DNA from 3 places in the Larkinella harenae genome. Region 1 is predicted to be linked to each of the others. Evidence: riboswitches for the same ligand, from Rfam matches in the RefSeq annotation. Region 1 holds a riboswitch; each other region holds the start of a gene.
The links. A riboswitch is a leader RNA that binds a small molecule or an ion and turns the genes downstream of it on or off. The one in region 1 is predicted to bind thiamine pyrophosphate.
Positions count from the first base shown of each region.

Region 1 (6,385 bases):
GCTTCGTCGCAGTGCTGAAGCTGCTTTTCCATGTTCTCCTTGATGAGGTGCATCGGTACGTGACCAGGGCCTTCGATCATCACCTGCACATCGTGTTTCCAGGCGATTTTGGTCAGTTCGCCCAGCGTTTCGAGTTCGGCAAATTGGGCCGCGTCGTTGGCGTCGGCAATAGAACCGGGCCGCAGACCGTCGCCCAGCGAAAACGCCACGTCGTAGGCTTTCATAATTTCGCAGATTTCCTCGAAATGGGTATACAGGAAGTTTTCGCGATGATGCGCCAGACACCATTTAGCCAGAATGCTGCCACCCCGCGACACAATACCCGTTACTCGCTTGGCCGTCAGCGGAATGTAACGCAACCGAACGCCCGCGTGAATCGTGAAATAATCGACCCCCTGTTCGGCCTGTTCAATGAGCGTATCGCGGAAAAGCTCCCAGGTCAGGTCTTCGGCCTTGCCGTTCACTTTTTCGAGCGCCTGATAAATCGGCACGGTTCCAACGGGCACCGGGCAGTTACGGATAATCCACTCCCGGGTTTCGTGAATGTGCTTACCTGTCGATAAATCCATCAGCGTATCGCCCCCCCAGCGACAACTCCATACGGCCTTTTCGACCTCTTCCTCAATGCTCGACGTCACTACCGAATTACCGATGTTGGTGTTGATTTTTACCAGAAAATTACGCCCAATAATCATCGGCTCACTTTCCGGGTGGTTGATGTTCGAGGGGATGATGGCCCGGCCAGCGGCCACTTCCTGCCGCACAAATTCCGGCGTGATGAAACCTTTCGGTGTGTTGGCCCCGAAGCTGTTGCCGGGGTGCTGCTCCTTCAGCGGGTCAGCCCCTCGGATGGCATCAATGCGCTGATTTTCGCGGATGGCGATGTATTCCATCTCCGGCGTAATGATTCCCTGGCGCGCGTAGTGCAATTGCGTGACGTTCTGGCCCGGTTTGGCCCGCAGCGGCTTACGAATGTGCTCGAACCGCAACGAATCCAGTCGGGCGTCGGCCATACGCTGGCGGCAGTAATCAGACGAAAAATCCGGTAGTTCTTCCACGTCGTTGCGCTCCCGAATCCAGGACTCACGCAGCCGGGGCAAGCCTTTTTGCAGGTCGATGGGCACCGCTGGGTCCGTGTACGGGCCGCTGGTGTCGTAGACGGTAACGGGCGCGTTGGCGGTTCTGATTTCCGGGCCGTTGAGGTGGCTGACGGTATCCGAAACGACGATTTCGCGCATTGCCACGCGAATGTTGTGTAATTGACCAGGTACGTAAATTTTGCGCGATCCCGTCAGCGGTTCGCGGGTGATGGACTGCGGTGCAGGCTGTTTTTCAGTTTTCTGGCTCATAATTATCCTCCCTGAGTGGCTTGAATAAGCGTGATAGAATCGGCTTCCTGAAGGGAAGTCTGGCCCCAGCGGGCGCGTGGAATAATGCGGTCGTTGCAGGCTACGGCAATGCCTTTCTGGTCGGACAGACCAAGCGTTTGCAGCAGCCCCAGCAGCGTACTGGCTGTCGGACAATCGACGGGTTGTGAATTGAGTTTGACTTGCATGATTTGGCAACCGGTTTCGGTTCGGCCAAACAGCGGGGAGGATGAAAATGAATGGCCAAACCACCTACGCAGCCGCGTACGGTTTGGTCCAACGAGTCACTTTTCCCTTCGCAGGCATTACCCTGTTCAGGTTCAGAGGGTATCATCTCAGCCCGCCCGAAGGCGAACACCCCTAAAGTTTGGCTTGTGTTAAGCTGGGCAAATATAAGGCTCTGTTTCTTTCTGCCTAAATAAGTCAGTATAAAATTTCGCTTCCTTTCACCAGAACTCTGTCTAACGTCAGCGTTCCAGAGAAAACCGCAACAAAGTGAACCAAGGGCCAGCCCCGCGACCCACTTGGCTCCTAATCAAGGCCCTAATGGCAGACAAGTCTTTCGTTAAGATTATAAACCGTACCCCAAAACTGATTGAAATCATCCTTGGCTACTACTGCTGGTCAACGGCAGGAAAGCTGGCTTCCGCTATTTTTGACGATAACTTTCCTGGTCGAGTAGCTTAGTAACGTACTTCGACCTTTGGGTTCGGAAATATCTCCGAAAAACCGGTATGAAAACGCTTACAGAACCTCCCCAGCCCCGCCATCAGGACGTCTTGCGCACGTCTGTTTTTACCCTGCAATGGCGAATGGCTCTGGTCTGGCTGGTCCTGGCGGGTGCCATCGGAATGGGGCTGCGCATGCTGGTCCTCTGGCCCGTCGAAGCGTTCAACTATATGAATTGGCTACACGCCCACTCGCACGTGGTTTTGCTGGGCTGGGCATTCAATGCCTTACTGACAGCTATTTGGAGTGAGTTCGTCGCTCCTGAAGAAGCCCGGACCTACCGGCACTGGTGGCTGGCCTTGCAACTTTCAGTGGCCGGAATGCTGGCACTTTTCCCCATCCAGGGCTATGCAGCGGGGTCCATTCTTTTCTCGACCTTGCACGTCTGGCTTACCTACGGCATCGGCATCAAGCTTTGGCGGCACCTCCGTCCTGACCAAACTTTTTCGGCTACGCTGCTACGGTTTGGAGTCGGCTTTCTGTTTTTATCGACGCTGGGGCCTTACGCAGTGGGCATTCTGAAAGCAAAAGGGTTGGCCCATTCCAACGCCTACAACCTTGCCCTTTATTTTTACCTGCATTTTCTGTACAACGGCTGGTTTGTATTCGGGATTCTGGCGCTGCTCATGCGGCAACTCGAACGCTGGAAAGTGGTTCTCCCCGATCCGATTCGCCGATACGGGTTAGTCGCCTGGGTGATCAGTTGCGGCAGCAGTTACAGCCTCTCAGCGCTTTGGACCGATCCACCGGAGCTTGTTTGGGCGCTCGGAGCTTTTTCTGCAATCCTGCAACTGGGAACAGGCGGCTGGCTGGCCGGGTGGCTCTGGCAACGTCGGGCTACTTTCCGGCAACACCTCCAACCGTGGACGTTTACCCTTTACCGACTGGCCTGGCTGGCTTTTATCCTCAAACTCCTTCTTCAAACGGCGTCGGCGCTGCCCTGGGCTGCCCAATGGGCTTATGAACAACGTTCGCTGGTGATTGCCTATTTGCATCTGGTATTTATCGGCGTCATCAGCTTTTTTTTGTTCGGCAAGGCGATCCAGGATAAGCATCTGACGGTTTCGGATTTCGCACTCAAAAGCAGCATCGGATTTTTCGTCGCTCTGGAAACCATCCTGGTAACCGAACCCATTTTGAACCGTTTTCTGAATGATAGCCTGCCTGCTTATTTTTACAGCCTGTTTGTGGTTTCTGCCGGCCTGTGGGTGGGCTTTTTATTACTTCTGACTGCCCAACTACAAATTTCGTGGAAGTGGTTTACCTACCGGGACCCGGTTTCTGCCAATAAATAGTTTATTTGCACGGATGACTTCGCCGACGGAAACCATTCATTTTACACTTATTTACCAGCAACGGGACGTGCCGGTGCAAACCCATCGGCATCACTATCCCTCGCTGATGAGCCTGATCTCCGATGTACTTTTTATCCCCGGATTTGGCCTGTGCAGCGGGATGGGTAGCTGCGGCACCTGCGTTGTCAAAATCGACGGTTTTCGCCGTCTATCCTGCGAGGTACCCATCACCGACCATCTGGCCAATGCCCGGGTAGAACTTATCGACACCTATTGATCGCCCTCCGTCTCTCCTACCTGGGTCAACGGTTTTCGCCATTCATGACTCGTTCTGATTGCCAGCGGATGATCGACCGCATCCGTTTTCGATACAACCGGGTCCAGGATAGCGGCTTCACCGGATACGAACGTTTTGAAGGAATGTTGTTGATAACAATGGCGGTGAGAAACAGAATCATAACGCCCGACATAACGGGTGTAAGGGTATAATAAAAACCCAGGTTGGTGATTTTTTCCGAACCAATGTTTGCAATCAAAGCGGTGGCACCCGCCGGTGGGTGCATCGTCTTGGTGATCTGCATCCCAACAATCGTTAGCGAAACGGCCAGAGCCGATGATAACCAGAGTTGGTCCGGAAAAAGCTTGTGAACCGCCACCCCGATGACGGAAGCCAGCAGATGGCCACCAATCAGGTTGCGGGGCTGCGCCAGCGGACTGTTTGTGGCACCGAAAATCAATACACAGGAGGCCCCGAATGAGCCAATCAGAAAAACACTATCCTGCCGGGAAAAATCAGCCTGTTGCAATAATCCAATGGAAGCAATGGCGACGAAGGTGCCTATAAAAGTCCAGACATGGTCGAGCGGTTCTAGAATGGTTTCGCGATAAAGTACATATTTGGCAATGCGGTATTGTCTCTTCAATTTCTTCCTCATAACACGTTTACTACACGCCAGCGCGGATACATAGTTCCTATCCTGCGAAGAAACGGGCTAAAAAACTCACAAACTAATTTAGTAGGGGAATTTTCGCGTGAAATACCCTTTTGACAAACCCACTATCTGCATCAGTATACGCCGGTCCGTAAAGTCTTTATACAATCACGATCGCCCTGATTTAACAAAACCGTACAGCAATTAATAAACCGCGAGGTCTCTTTCAGTGAAACGCCCGATTTCGGGCCAACCGGTTGCGACTGTTCCCGCCGAAATTCCGTATGAGAAAAGTGTTCCTGATGCACGTACTGGTACTGGTTGCTCTGGCACTCAACGCCCAGCCTTCTCCCCGGGTTAAGCCCCGGGTTCTCATCAGCACCGACATCGGCGGAACCGACCCGGACGACAATCAGTCAATGATTCATTTCCTGATGTACAGCAACCTGTTTCAGACCGAAGGGCTGATTTCGTCTCCCTCCTATGGCAACGGTTCTACGCAAAACATCCTCGAACTGATTGACTTGTACGAAAAGGACCTTCCCCAATTAAAGCAACACCAGAACGATTACCCATCCCCGGATGCCCTGCGGGCCGTCTGCAAACAGGGCCAGCACGGGGCGGCTCCCTACAAAGGCTACACCACGGCGACCGAAGGATCGGAATGGATCATCCAATGCGCCAACAGAAAAAGCTCGCAACCGCTTTGGGTGCTGGTCTGGGGCGGTTTGGAAGACCTGGCTCAGGCGTTGCACGACGCGCCCGAAATCCAAAGTAAGATCAGGGTCTACTGGATCGGTGGCCCCAACAAAAAATGGAGTGTCAATAGCTATGCCTACATCGCCAGCCAGTTTCCCAACCTGTGGCTGATCGAAGCCAACAGCTCGTATTTCGGTTTGTTTTCATCCAACGGCGTTCCGGATAGCCTCACCAACCGTCATTATTATGAACGGTATATCCACGGGGCCGGACACATGGGCACCGATTTTAAAAAGTATTACCAGGGCCACATCAAAATGGGCGATACACCTTCCCTGCTCTATCTGATGAACAGCGACCCCGCCAATCCGACCAGCGAAAACTGGGGTGGCAGTTTTGAAAAATTCGCCCACAGTCCGCGGCATGTATTCAAGCGCAACACGAGCCTATCCGATACCGTACGGGTGTATTCGGTACTGGAATTCCATTTCGAAGGGCCACTTATTGATATCCCGGCTGATTCCAGTTGTTTTACGATGGCCGTTCAGGCGCAGATGGGTGAGCAAAAATGGCCGGGCCATTACCTCGGCAACGGCCATTACGTTGTCCGGTATTCGCCCAAGCAAACCGAAACGCTGACGTATCGGATCAGTTCCTCTATTCCGGACTTTCCGGAACAAACCGGGCAGTTGGTGGTCAACAACACCTGGCCAGGGAAACGCAGACCGGAAGATTTTCGGCTAGGCACCCACTGGTACACCGACCGCGCTGACCCGGCTCTCTTTGACGGCATCAAACAGGGTGCCCAAACGGTTTTGAAATGGCGCAGCACCGTCCTGCTGGATTGGGCAACCCGCTGGGCGTGGCTGCGGTAAGTAGCGAAGTTTCAGACATTAGAATGCCCCTTCATCGCAACGATAAAAAATAGCATTTAATGCGTAAATAAATCAGACGAATTCCTTTTTCAAACCTGTCAGAAAAAGCCGTTGACGCAGGGGAGCAACACTCTTTCACCAAGCAACTATCATTCTATTTTCTTGAATTTAAAATCAAAGACACCGTTTGTTGCTTTCAATGATTGATTCGTTTTCGTATTGCGTAACGATACTGAAAATGTACCCGAAACAATATTTCGAAGTGTATCCAGCTTACTAATTGTTATCTCCGAAAAATTAGGTTCGGCATAATACGCGCCAGAATCATCAAAATAAAACGTATTCCTTTCCCCCCAACTGGTTTGAAATTCAGGCAACAATACCCCCGTCGAATCTCTATAAAAATTCAACAGGAAACCGCTTCTTTTGTTATCCTGGCTAGTTTGACTGGCACTAATGTATAATCTTCCAGCCCGTGGATGATAAGA
Region 1 covers NZ_BAAGWE010000001.1:2,086,198-2,092,582, reverse strand. Annotated here, with positions in the region: gene thiC (phosphomethylpyrimidine synthase ThiC) at 1-1,349, opposite strand, end outside; gene thiS (sulfur carrier protein ThiS) at 1,352-1,555, opposite strand; TPP riboswitch at 1,642-1,739, opposite strand; gene ACYVH9_RS08475 (hypothetical protein) at 2,102-3,391, shown strand; gene ACYVH9_RS08470 (hypothetical protein) at 3,405-3,668, shown strand; gene ACYVH9_RS08465 (HPP family protein) at 3,694-4,326, opposite strand; gene ACYVH9_RS08460 (nucleoside hydrolase-like domain-containing protein) at 4,608-5,897, shown strand; gene ACYVH9_RS08455 (Riean_0653 family protein) at 6,047-6,385, opposite strand, start outside.

Region 2 (6,385 bases), 2.1 Mb from region 1:
TCGAATGCCAGCCTTGATTCACCCCGTTCAGAACTAAAATTTGATTCTCACACCCGCCAGAAAATTCCGGCCGGCTTGCGGATAATAGAAGTTTTCCGTGACGATTTGGCCTTCCGAAAGGTAGCTATAGGTGTAGCCGTTCGATTCATACAGTTCGCCGAGGAAGTTATTCAGCAGCAGCGAAAACGCGATTTCGTTCATGCCTTTGGGCTGTATGGTATAAATAAACCGCAGGTCGTTGACAAAATACGCATCAAGTTTGCGGTTTTCGTTGGAGGTGTTGTCCATGTACTGCTTCCCGACGTACTTCGACAGCAAGCCGATTTCCAGCCCTTTCGCGGGCGTATACAGTAGTTGCGATCCAACAATGGTGTTTGGCGCAAACGCAATGTTAGTGTTGGTATATTGGTTGATCTGCTGTTCGCCAGTATCGTAATTATCCAGAAACTCCGTAAAGGTTTTCACTTTATTCTGGCTAAAAGTCACGTTGACGTTCCAGCGCAGGTTCTTCGCCAGCACAGTTCCGGCTTCCAGTTCAACCCCGGCGCGGTAACTATTCGGCACGTTTACCCGGTTTTGCGCGCCCACGTCGTTGATCTGCCCGGTCAGAATCAGCTCATTTTTGTATTTCATGTAGTACAGATTGGCTGAGAAAGCCAGGCGCTGGGTCTGCATTTTGTAACCGGCTTCCCAATCATTCAGTCGTTCGGCTTTGGGGCGACTGGCCGGCGTCGATTGTGTGTAATCGTTGCGGTTGGGCTCGCGGTGACCAACGCCAAATGAAGCATACACACTGCTGCGGTCGTTCAGGGTGTAGGTAATCCCAGCTTTCGGATTGAAAAAGCTTAGCTTATCGTCCTGCTGTACATTCCGGAGCTGGTTGTCAAATCCTAAAAATGAGTAATCAACGGTTCGCACCTGCAAATCAACGTACGCATTGAATTTTGAACTGAACTGGTAATAGGCTTTCCCGTACAGGTTGAAATCCGTTTTGGTTGCGTCGTTGTCGTAATACCGGTGTCGAATGTCGCTCGTACTGGCAAACCGCGCCCAGATTACTTCTCCAAAATGCTTGCCGGTATACTGGTTCCAACCCCCGCCGATGTTGGCGGTCAGTTTACCGAAACTGTTGTAATCCAGCGAAAAAACCGCTCCGTAAAAGTCATTATCCAGCCAGCGTCTACGAATCAAATCCGTGCGGCTGATGGTGGAATCGCCAATCACCACGTTGGGCAAACCGTAGTCGGAAAGCCGGTTATTGGCCCGGAATTGTTCGTAGTAACCCCGGCCTTTTGTGTAATGTAACGAAGCATTCAGACGCCAGTTTCGGCTTAATTCGTGGGAGCTAATGAGCTGGTAATGATCCTGCTGGTAATTATCAACTTCGTTGTCGTAGGTATAAGCGTTATAGGTTCGGTTGGTTTTCAGAAGACTTTCCGGAACACCATCCCAGGCCTGGTAGGTGCGCTCCGTGCCTGAGAACACATTTAAACGCACGAAGCTCTTTTTGCCGTACCAGCCGCCGGAGACATAAAACGATTTCAGATTGGACGATGCCCGGTCGATATAACCATCAGATACGATTCGGGACAGCCGGGCATCCACCACAAAATGTCCCGGGGTCGCGTCCGACTTTAACAAGCCAGAACCCGCTTTTACCGTGGTTTTTAAGGTATTGAAAGAGCCACCCGAAACGTCGACTTCGCCGTACGGATTTTTCTCGAAACTGTTTGTTTGCACGTTGACCGAAGCCCCAAAAGCGCCCGCGCCATTGGTAGATGTTCCCACTCCGCGCTGAATCTGAATGCTGCTCACCGATGAGGCAATATCCGGCATGTTGACCCAGAACGTACCTTGTGATTCCGCATCGTTGTAGGGAATCCCGTTGACGGTTATATTGATCCGCGTTGCGTCCGAACCCCGAATCCGGAAACCGGTATAGCCAACACCTGCGCCCGCGTCGGAGGTAGTCACAAGCGATGGCGTAAAGTTCAGGAGCAACGGAATATCCTGTCCCAGATTCTGTTTGGTAAGTTCTCGCCCTGAAACATTGGTATAGGCAACTGCCGACTTCTGGTTAGCGCGTGTGGCACTTACAACCACCTCATCCACCACCACAACGGTTTTAGCCAACGCCACAACCAGCTGCTCGTTCCGATTGAGCTCCACTGTCTGTAAAACCGGTTCATAACCCAGCAGCGAAAACCGTAACTTCACCGCGCCCGGTTTTAAGTTGGTCAGGCGAAACTCGCCATTGGCGTCGGCAAACGTGCCTTTAAAGGTCCCCTCGACGGTAATGGCTGTGCCGGGCAACACTCCGCCCTCAACATCGTTGACAGTTCCGGAAATGGAAAATTGCGCCCAGGCCGGTAGCGCCGATAGAAAAAAGAGCCCTAGCAAGCCAGTAAAATAGATGACATGGTGCCGAATTGTAATTTTCTTCATGATGCACGAAAAAGTCACAATAGGCAAGGGCCAACCTATCTGCTAATTAGTTGATTTTTGAGTAAATAGTACGCACAGGTATACCATCTGTGAATACGTTCCCTTCGCCGGCATTACCCGGTGCAGGTTCAATGGGTATAATCTCAGCCCGTTGTATTAAGGCACCCCTTTTGTAAGATTAGCGCTGCAAAGGTAATTCAAAAAAGCATATTTACAGAAATATTAGGTAGTAGTGAACTTTAGCAAAAAATTAAATGTATTTACATTAAATGTCGATACATTTAAAGAAAAAGACTCATATTACTCATTAAAACTCTCAGACCATGGAAACGCTCGTTAATGGATTACACCACGTTACGGCTATCGCCGGTGATGCCCAAAGTAATGTCGATTTTTATACGCACATTCTAGGACTACGGTTGGTCAAGAAAACCATCAATTTTGACGCCCCGGATGTTTACCACCTGTATTACGGTGACGAAACCGGATCGCCGGGTAGTATTCTGACGTTCTTCCCATACGGGAAAGGCCTCATTCGCGGTCGGAAGGGTGGGGGCCAGTTGACCTATACGGCGTTTTCGGTTCCGACGGCGTCGCTGAGTTTCTGGATTAATCGCTTGCATGAGTTTAATATTCCATTTACCGGCCCATACCAACGGTTTAACGAAACCTACCTGCGGTTTGACGATTTCGACGGCATGGGTATCGAGCTGGTGGCTCATGATCAGGATACAAGGCCGGGCTGGTCGAACGGTTTTATTCCGACCGAATTCGCCGTCAAAGGCTTTCACACCGTTACCTTGAACGAGGTCAAAGTGGACGATACCATAAAATTATTAACTGAATACCTGGGTCATACGTTGGTATCAGAAGAAACCGGTTTATTTCGGTTCCAGGCGGGCAAAGGCGGTTCTGGCAATTACGTGGATGTGCGGCACGCTGCGAACGAGCTTCGGGCACACCAGGGCGTCGGTTCGGTTCACCACGTGGCGTTTTCGACGGATTCGGACGAATCGCAACTTGTTTTGCAACAGCAATTGCTGAAAGCAGGCTATCAGGTGACGCCCGTTCAGGACCGGAATTATTTCCACAGCATTTATTTCCGCGAGCCGGGCGGCATTCTGTTCGAAGTCGCTACCAATCCTCCGGGCTTTGCAGTGGATGAACCCGTTGCCGAATTGGGTAAAACGCTTAAATTGCCGGAGTGGTACGAACCCCGGCGTGAAAAAATAGAAGCGGCTCTACCGAAAATTGAAGTGAAATAACGAGCAGAAGGTGGCGGGGTGAGGGTACGAAAAAACGACCCTCCGCCCCGCACCTTTTATCGCAGGCCCATATTCCCAAACACTATGATACACGATCCCAATAACTTCCTTACAGCCGGAAAACCGCTGGAAAAAGCTTCAAAAGTGATGGTAATGGTGCACGGCCGCGGGGCGTCGGCGCGCGATATTTTGTCGTTGTCAGATTATATCGAAGACCAGGATTTTGCCTTCATCGCTCCGCAGGCCCACCAGGGAACGTGGTATCCATATTCGTTTATGAGTCCGCTTGAAGAGAATGAACCCTACTTGTCGGCGGCTCTTCAGGTACTGAGCAGTTTGCGGGCGCGGTTACAGTCGGACTATAATTTTAAACCACCGCAGATATTCTGGCTCGGTTTTTCGCAGGGTGCCTGTCTGGCGCTGGAGTTCGTGGCTCGCAATGCCATGCCGTACGGAGGTGTTTTCGGCTTAAGTGGCGGGTTGATCGGCCCGCCGGGTACACCCCGCTTGTACGAGGGCGAACTGGAAGAAACACCGGTTTTTCTGGGCTGCAGCGATATCGATCCACACATTCCGAAAGAGCGTGTTATTGAGTCAGAAGGTGTGTTCCGGTCGATGGGTGCGGGGGTAAAAATGAAATTATATCCAAATTTTGCGCACTCGGTCAACGAAGATGAGCTAAAGATTGTTAATCAGTTGATTGACGGTTCGCCCACATCCGGCGCGCCCGTCCGTGAATTGTACACCTAAAACTACCACGCCCTATGAGCCAGTTTATGGTAGAATTCGATCTCCCGGCTGAAATGACCGAGGATTTTACGGTTAAGATTCCGCTCCAGCGGCTGAAAGTAAATGAATTGATGGAAAACGGAAAACTCGTTACGTATGCGCTATCTCTCGACCGCCAGAAATTATGGTGCGTGGTGAAAGCGCAGACGGAATTTGAGGTAATGGAAATTGTTTCCGAATTTCCGTTGATCAACTTCATGGATCCAACCATTACGGAGTTGATGTTCAATAATATCGTTTCATTAAGAATGCCCCTGTTTTCACTGAATTAAACTATTTTTGCCGGGTTATTTTTTCTTGTTCATGGCAAATTTTAGATTCATTCAATCGGATTCGGAGCTGAAAGACTACGTTGACTTTCGAATTGCCCGGATCAATGGTCAGAAAGCCCAAACGCTGAAACAGTTTTTCGACCAGATTGCCCGCGAGCTTCGGTTTCCCGACTACTTTGAATTCAACCTGGAATCGCTGGACGAAGCCCTGAACGATCTGGAGTGGCTGGATGACGATAAGATTGCAATTTATGTTACGCACCCAGACGCCTTTCTGTCGCAGGAAAAGGTAGAAGCCCGCAAAGGCGAATTATTGAACATCCTGGACGTAGCCGCCGAAGACTGGAAATGGGTGGACGAGGACGAAGAAGGACTTTCGGCCCGGCAATTAGTAATTTTATTTCAACCCAGCGATTCGTTGGCGGCCTTGCTGAATAAAGAAGGATTTGTCTACGATTCTATAAGTTAGTTTTTGCAACAAAACCGACATGAAACGGTTTATCTGTTGCCTTTTGCCGCAGGGAGATGGTGCTCTCTGCGGCTTTTGGTATTTATATTTTTATGAAAGTAGCTGATTTAATTACGCTTTATACCGAAGATAGCTTCATCAAAATTATTGGTGAACAATTCCGCCAAACACACACCGCCGAGCCTTCCCGCATTCAGTTGAAAGGCATCACCGGCAGCTTAGATGCTGTGCTGGCTGCGTCTGTTTACCGCATGCATCCATCCACGTTTTTATTTGTTTTAAGCGATCGGGAAGAAGCCTCTTACTTCTACAACGACCTCCAAAATCTGCTGGGCGAGGAAGTGTTGTTTTTTCCGATGTCGTATAAAAAACCGTATCAGTACGAGGAGATTGAAAACGCCAATGTGCTGATGCGGGCCGAAGTACTGAATAAACTGAATTCCGAGGCCAAATCGAACGTCATCGTGGTGACGTATCCGGAAGCGTTATCGGAAAAAGTAATCAACAAACGATCGTTGCGCGCCAACACGTTGTCGGTCAAAACCGGCGATAAACTGGATGCCAATTTCATCAACGAACTGCTCAATAGCTACGATTTCGAGAAGACGGATTTTGTGTACGAAGCGGGCCAGTTTTCGATTCGCGGTGGTATTATCGACGTTTTTTCGTTTGCCAGCGAATTTCCGTACCGAATTGAGCTCTTCGGCGACGAAATCGAAAGCATTCGTCTGTTCAACCCTGAAAGCCAGCTTTCTACCGATGCGGTTGATCACATCAGCATTATTCCTAATATCGAAAACAAATTAATCCACGAAACTCGGGAACCGTTCCTGGACTTTTTCGCTCAAACAGCCACGCTCTGGTTTAAGGACGTGGAACTTACGCTCGAAATCATTGAGAAAAACTTTGAAAAAGCCGAGCATAATCTGACCAGTTTGTTGGGCAGTAAAGGCGGCATCCAGATTGTTTCAGATCCGAACGTACTATTTGAAACCCGCCGGGGCTTTCTAAATCAGGTAAAGACCTTCCGGACGGTTGAGTTTGGCCGACGGTTTTATTTCAAGACCGACAACAAACTGGCTTATGTTTCCAAAGCACAGCCATCGTTCAACAAAGAGTTTAAGCGGCTGGTTGAAAACCTGTCT
Region 2 covers NZ_BAAGWE010000001.1:8,650-15,034, reverse strand. Annotated here, with positions in the region: gene ACYVH9_RS00055 (TonB-dependent receptor) at 34-2,445, opposite strand; TPP riboswitch at 2,527-2,624, opposite strand; gene ACYVH9_RS00050 (ring-cleaving dioxygenase) at 2,769-3,710, shown strand; gene ACYVH9_RS00045 (alpha/beta hydrolase) at 3,795-4,460, shown strand; gene ACYVH9_RS00040 (muconolactone Delta-isomerase family protein) at 4,475-4,771, shown strand; gene ACYVH9_RS00035 (barstar family protein) at 4,803-5,240, shown strand; gene mfd (transcription-repair coupling factor) at 5,333-6,385, shown strand, end outside.
Region 2: linked by a shared signal. The riboswitch ahead of ACYVH9_RS00055 (TonB-dependent receptor) and the one ahead of thiS (sulfur carrier protein ThiS) in region 1 are both predicted to bind thiamine pyrophosphate.

Region 3 (6,385 bases), 630 kb from region 1:
GGCTAAACTTGATGCAGGCTCGGTTTTTACCAGCGGTAACGGTCGCAACGTCGTTGAAATTCAGGAAGGGTATATTGGCAGCCACAACACCAAAGAAGAGGTTGTCTGGGGTGGTTTTGCGGATAAAACACCGTATCGCCTGCTGGGTTCGGTAACCGCGCGGACCGGCTGGAAACTGAACCCCGGCGTGACCATCGAAGTAGCCCGCGACGAGTCAATCACCATCAACGAGGGTGGCTACCTGGTCGCGAAAGGAACGGTCAACCAGAAAGTTACGCTCACCGGAGCCGGAAGCGGAGCGGCTTACTGGACGGGCATTCTGAACCACTCAACCAGCACCCAGAACAGCATTGAATACGCCGACATCCGAAACGCCGGCAGCAAGGTCATCGTTTCCGGCAAACGGGCAAACCTGGCGCTTTACGGCGACAATGCCACTATATCCGTCAAAAACACGCGCATCAGCGGCAGTGGCGGCTACGGAATCTGGGTTGGATACGGATCTAAAATCAACACCGACGCCCCAACGAGCAACGCTTTCGACGGCAATGCCCAAAACCCCGTCGAACTCGAGAACTAAGCCATCTGGCAATGTAGGCGCTATGAACGAAACCTGGCAGGTCTTCAAGACCTGCCAGGTTTTATGCTATTTACTAAGTAACTCCGCCGTTGCGGCTGTCAGATTGTCACCAACTTTTCTAATTTTACACCCGTTTATGCTAACGCTTTAGCGCGCATCTACCATGTCATTTCAGACGCACCTCGGCTGCATTGAGAAGAAAACGGGTAAAAAATGGCTGGATTTTTGCCCATTTTCATAGTACTTTGTAAAAGCCGCAAGCGCAGCACGAACCCACCCACCAACGATGCGAGGAAGCAAGCTGGACCTGTACCTGAGTATGGGTTATTTTCGAATGCACCAGAATCTTTTTACGTGCCGATACCTGATCTACGATGAGACGATTTTTCCCGTGCATTGGCTGCGGTTTGTTCTTCCAGCGGTCGAATACGGCAGCAAGCAGCGCAGTTTGTTCCGGCGCAACGAACGGTTTCTGGTTACCGCCCGGCCATTTGTGCTGACGCAAGAGATGGAAACCCTCTATGCCCTGTACCGGAGCTCGGTTGATTTTGAAGCGCCGGAATCGGTCGATTTCTGGCTCAACAGCGATGCCACGTACGATTTGTTCGAGACGTACGCCATTGAAGTTCGGGATCAGCATGTGGTCATCGCCGTTGGCATTTTCGATCTGGGGGCCGACAGCATTGCCGGTATCATGAATTTTTACCACCCCGACTACCGCCGTTATAGCTTGGGAAAATACCTGATGTTGCAGAAAATCAACTACGCCCGGCACCTGCAAAAACAGTACTACTACCCCGGTTACATGGTTAGTAACTACCCCAAATTCGATTATAAATTGTTTCCCTGCGAAGCCGCCACGGAAGTATTCGATGACAGCAATGGGCAATGGCTGCCGTTTTCGTGGAAAACCGTCCATTCATTAGCCGCCGAGATCCTGGATGAGTAAGCGGTTTTATAACCCCTCAAACCCCACCTGCCAGCGGTTTTGCGTATACGCATCGTTCCAGAAATACCACTCCAGCCGGCTCGCAGTCCGAAACGCTTCCCGCATTTTTTCGCGTTCGGCCAGCCCCGCCGATTCCGCCAGCCGATCGGTCAGGTCCAGCATCTGCTTAACCGACTGATCAAAAGCCTCGCCCGCGTAGGTATCAATCCAGCTCCGATAGGGGTTTTTCAGAACAGCGCGCTGGTAGATGAACTTCCCCACTTCCCGGTAAATCCAGAAACAGGGCAGTACCGCAGCTGCCCCCACCGCCAGCGATTGCAGCGAGGTAGTGGCCAGCAGGTAATTCGTGTACGCAAAACAGGCCGGCATTTTCTCGGTTGCCGGTTCGATTTGATACAGCGCGAAGTAAGTTTCGTGCAGCGCCCGCTCTACCAGAATCGCATTCTGGGCAAATTGCGTCAACTGCAATAGTTCATCCGGCTGCGACGAACGGGCCGCTAGTTGATTCAATGCCCGGCTGAAATCAGTCAAATAAAGCGCATCCTGCTGAATGTAATACTGAAACGTCGCGCCAGGCAGGCTCCCCGCCGTTAGTTGCTGCACAAAACCGTGCCGTAAAATTGCGTCGTAAACCGGTAGAATATCACTCCAGAGCTGGGTGGTAAATGATGCCATTGCGTTACTGCCAAACGTTGAAAAAATGATGAACGGGTCCGTGACCCTGCCCCAGCCGATACACCGACCCTATCTGAAGCGCCTGCGTCAGGTAATCTTTAGCCATCGATACGGCTTCAACAACCGATAAGCCTTTGGCCAGCCCGGCGGCCACCGCGGAGGAAAGCGTGCACCCCGTCCCGTGCGAATTCGGGGTGTCGATCCGGGGCGTCGAAAACGAATGCATTTCGCCCGAAGGAAGGCGCAGCAAATCCGTGCTTTCGTCGGTCGTTAAATGCCCGCCTTTAACCAGGATAGCACCCGGACAAAACTGGCTCAAATCAATGGCTGCCTGTTGCATTTCAGCAAACGTACCGATGGATCGCCCCAGCAAAACGCCCGCTTCGGGCAGGTTGGGCGTAATCACCGACGCCAGCGGCAGCAACCGGGACCTGAGCGCGTCGATGGCGTCGTCCTGCAACAATTTATCCCCACTGGTTGCCACCATCACCGGATCAAGCACAACGGTTTTTATGCCAAATTCCGTCAGCGTCTGGGCTATCTGTTCGATAACTTCCGGCGAATGCAGCATTCCGATTTTAACGGCATCGGCACCGATATCACTCAGAACAGCCCTCATCTGGTCCCCAACAAAGGTAGCCGGAACTGGGAATATCCCGCTGACCCCTTTGGTATTCTGGGCCGTCAGAGCCGTCAGGACCGACATGCCGTAGCAACCGAGGGCAGCAAACGTTTTCAGATCAGCCTGAATTCCGGCTCCTCCGCCACTGTCAGAACCGGCAATCGTCAGCGCGCGTGCGTATGTTTTCATGATGGAGAAAAATTAAGAGGTTGACATGCGGTACGGTTTTTCAGGCATTAGCTGCCCGCGTTACCAATCAGCCCGTTGAATCAGTTCACGGGTGGCTTCGTAAGGCGACGGCTGGCCACAAATGGCCGAAACCACGGCGGCACCCGATACGCCCGTTTGCCTGATCGCCCGAATATTATCGGCGTTGATCCCACCAATCGCGAACGTGGGCAGCTTGGTCAGGCAACAAAGCTCCCGAAGGCCGTCCAGCCCGAGTGCGCTGGACGTGTCCTGCTTGGTGGGCGTCGGAAAGATAGCCGCCACCCCGAGGTAATCAACGTCGGCTCCTTCGGCGGCTTGCAGCTCCGTTCGGTTGTTCACCGACAAACCCAGGATTTTGTTCGGACCAATGAGCGCCCGCGCCAGCTCGTGCGGCATGTCGTCCTGCCCCACGTGTACGCCGTCGGCATCGATCGCCAATGCCACATCAATCCGGTCGTTGATAATCAGTTTGGCCCCGTAAGTTTGTGTGATTCGTTTCAATTCGGCCCCCAGTTCCACAAAAGCACGGGTCGTGATGGCTTTCTCACGCAGTTGCACCCATTGCACCCCAGCCCGGCACGCTTCCTCGACGATAAACGGCAGGCGGTGCCCGGCCTGCGCACCAATGCCGCTGTCGGTCACCAAATACAACCCGTTCATACCTGTGGTTGGTTTAGCCCTTCCGCCAGATCAGCCTCGGTCAGTTGGTACAAGGCATCGAGAAAGTTCACCTGCAAACTTCCGGGCGCGGCCTGTTTCTGCACCGCCCGTTCTCCGGCTATTCCCATCACGGTCATGGCGTGTGTAGCCGCCCGGAAATAATCGGGATTCACGGCCGCAAACGCGCCGATCAGAGCCGTAGCGGTGCAGCCCATCCCCGTCACCTTGGTCATGAGTGGATGTCCGTTGGCAACGGTAGCCACCTGCTCCCCACGGATGATGTAATCGATGGCACCACTGACCACGACGACACTGCCCCAGACGTTGCTCAGTCGTTTGGCCGCTTCGACGGCTGCCTCGGAACCCACGGTACTGTCTACGCCCTTGGTTTGGGCATTCAGACCGGCCAGTGCCATAATTTCCGACGCATTGCCACGGATGATGGCGGGCGCAGCCAGCGACAACAACTCCTGACTGACCTGATTGCGAAAAGCCGTTGCACCCACGCCAACGGGGTCAAAAATCACCGGTTTCCCCAGATCCTTCGCCCGGCGCATGGCCAGTTTCATGCCCGCAACAAATGTGGCATCGAGCGTTCCGATGTTGACCACCAGCGCGTTGGAAATGGAAACGAAATCTTCGGTTTCTTCGGGAGCGTGCACCATCGCGGGCGAAGCACCGAGGGCGAGTAGGGCGTTGGCCGTGTTGTTCATCACCACGAAATTGGTGATGTTGTGGATGAGCGGAGCCTGCGCGCGAATCGTTTCCAGGTCGGCCCAGACAGATTGAGGAGTTGGATACATGTTGCTGTCGGTCGGTTTATCTACAGCAACTTCAGAGGGGCGAACGGTTTCCCGGAAACTTTTCCCTACGGCAGTACAAACTGCATCAGGTGGTGAGGGTATGCTCTCAGTCAGTCCATGCTGGTCCTGACACCCCTAAAGTTGCCCGGCAAAGGTAGGGTATTTCGCCGTACGGTTTTTATATTTTCTGAAAAACTACGATCCCGTTGTGCCCACCAAACCCGAAGGTATTGCTCATAGCGGTTTTGACCTCGGTAGTCCGTGCTTCCCGGAAAACAATATTCAGACTTTCGGGAATAGCCGGATCGCGCACGGTGGTGTTGATGGTGGGTGGAATAACGTTGTCGCGCAGGGCCAGCAGGCTGATGATGGCTTCGATCGCTCCGGCTCCGCCCATCAGGTGCCCGGTGATGGATTTGGTCGCGCTGATGTGCAGCTTTGTCTTTTTCGAGCCGGTCAGTTGCGCCACGGCTTTCATTTCCGACAAATCCCCGACCGGCGTTGAGGTCGCGTGGGCATTCAGGTAATCCAGGTCTTCGATGTTGACGCGGGCCTCGGTCAGCGCCAGTTGCATGGCCCGCGTTGCGCCGATGCCATCGGGATGGGTAGCCGTAATGTGGTAAGCGTCGCCGGTCATGGCAGCCCCGGTCATTTCCCCGTAAATCGTAGCGCCCCGCCGAACGGCGTGTTCGTATTCTTCCAGAATGATGGCTCCGGCTCCTTCGCCCATCACAAAACCGTCGCGCTCGACATCGAACGGTCGCGAAGCCGTGGCCGGGTCATCGTTCCGGGTCGACATGGCTTTCATGGAACAATAGCCACCGAATGAAGACGGGGTAATGGCGGCATCGCAGCCCCCACTGACGATGATTTTGGCTTTTCCGAGCCGAATGTAGTTAAACGCATCCATCAGCGCCGAGTTGGAACTTGCGCAGGCCGAAACCGCCGTATAGTTGATTCCCATAAAACCGTGCCGGATCGAAATCATCCCCGACGCCAGGTTGACCAACACCTTGGGAACCAGAAACGGGCTAAAGCGTGGCTGGCCGTCGCCCCGGGCAAACTCGGTGGTTTGGTCTTCCAGTGTTTCGGTTCCGCCCTGCCCCGAACCCCAGATTACGCCCACATCAAACGGATCCATTTTTCCCAGGTCAAAACCGGAATCCTGAATGGCCTGCTCGGCGGCAATCAGCGCAAACTGCGTAAACCGATCCGTCCGCTTGCTGTCGGTGCGGCCCAGGTACGGCAGCGGATCAAAATGGGGGATTTCGGACGCAAACCGGGTCCGAAACAACGAGGCATCGAAACGAGTGATGGGGCCCATTGCCGACCGCCCTTCGACCACGTTTTGCCAGAAGGTCGGAAGGGTAGAGCCAATGGGTGTAAAAGCGCCTAATCCGGTAATAACAACGCGGTGTAACATGACATCAGTAATACAATGAGCCCGCAAAGAAAAAGAACCCACCGCACATTGATTCCATTCTTTCGAAAACTTTTACAGGCAAGTACAGGACAGTTCCGTCAACGGTTTTTATGAAAATTTTGAGTATTCATTTGGTCCTTCCCAGAAGGCCAGGTGTATTGATTCGACTATAGCCTTGCAAATTTGACCCTTTATGGAGTTTTCAAACCTTCCTAAAGATACGCCGACCAACCGCTTAAATAGCCTTGACCCTGAGACGTTTCAGGCCATCTATTTACGCTATTGGAACGACCTATTCAGGGTAGCGGCCCGAAGGCTTCAATCGGAAGAAGCGGCCGCCGAGATCGTTCAGGATATCTTCGTCGAACTCTGGGAACGGCGGGAAAAACTGAACATCGACCACCTCGACCGCTATTTATTTACGGCTGTCAAGTATAAAGTTATTAACTACATCCGGGACGCC
Region 3 covers NZ_BAAGWE010000001.1:1,461,059-1,467,443, reverse strand. Annotated here, with positions in the region: gene ACYVH9_RS05875 (PKD domain-containing protein) at 1-580, shown strand, start outside; gene ACYVH9_RS05870 (GNAT family N-acetyltransferase) at 867-1,529, shown strand; gene tenA (thiaminase II) at 1,536-2,204, opposite strand; gene thiD (bifunctional hydroxymethylpyrimidine kinase/phosphomethylpyrimidine kinase) at 2,209-3,015, opposite strand; gene thiE (thiamine phosphate synthase) at 3,076-3,696, opposite strand; gene thiM (hydroxyethylthiazole kinase) at 3,693-4,499, opposite strand; TPP riboswitch at 4,545-4,646, opposite strand; gene fabF (beta-ketoacyl-ACP synthase II) at 4,678-5,922, opposite strand; gene ACYVH9_RS05840 (RNA polymerase sigma-70 factor) at 6,116-6,385, shown strand, end outside.
Region 3: linked by a shared signal. The riboswitch ahead of thiM (hydroxyethylthiazole kinase) and the one ahead of thiS (sulfur carrier protein ThiS) in region 1 are both predicted to bind thiamine pyrophosphate.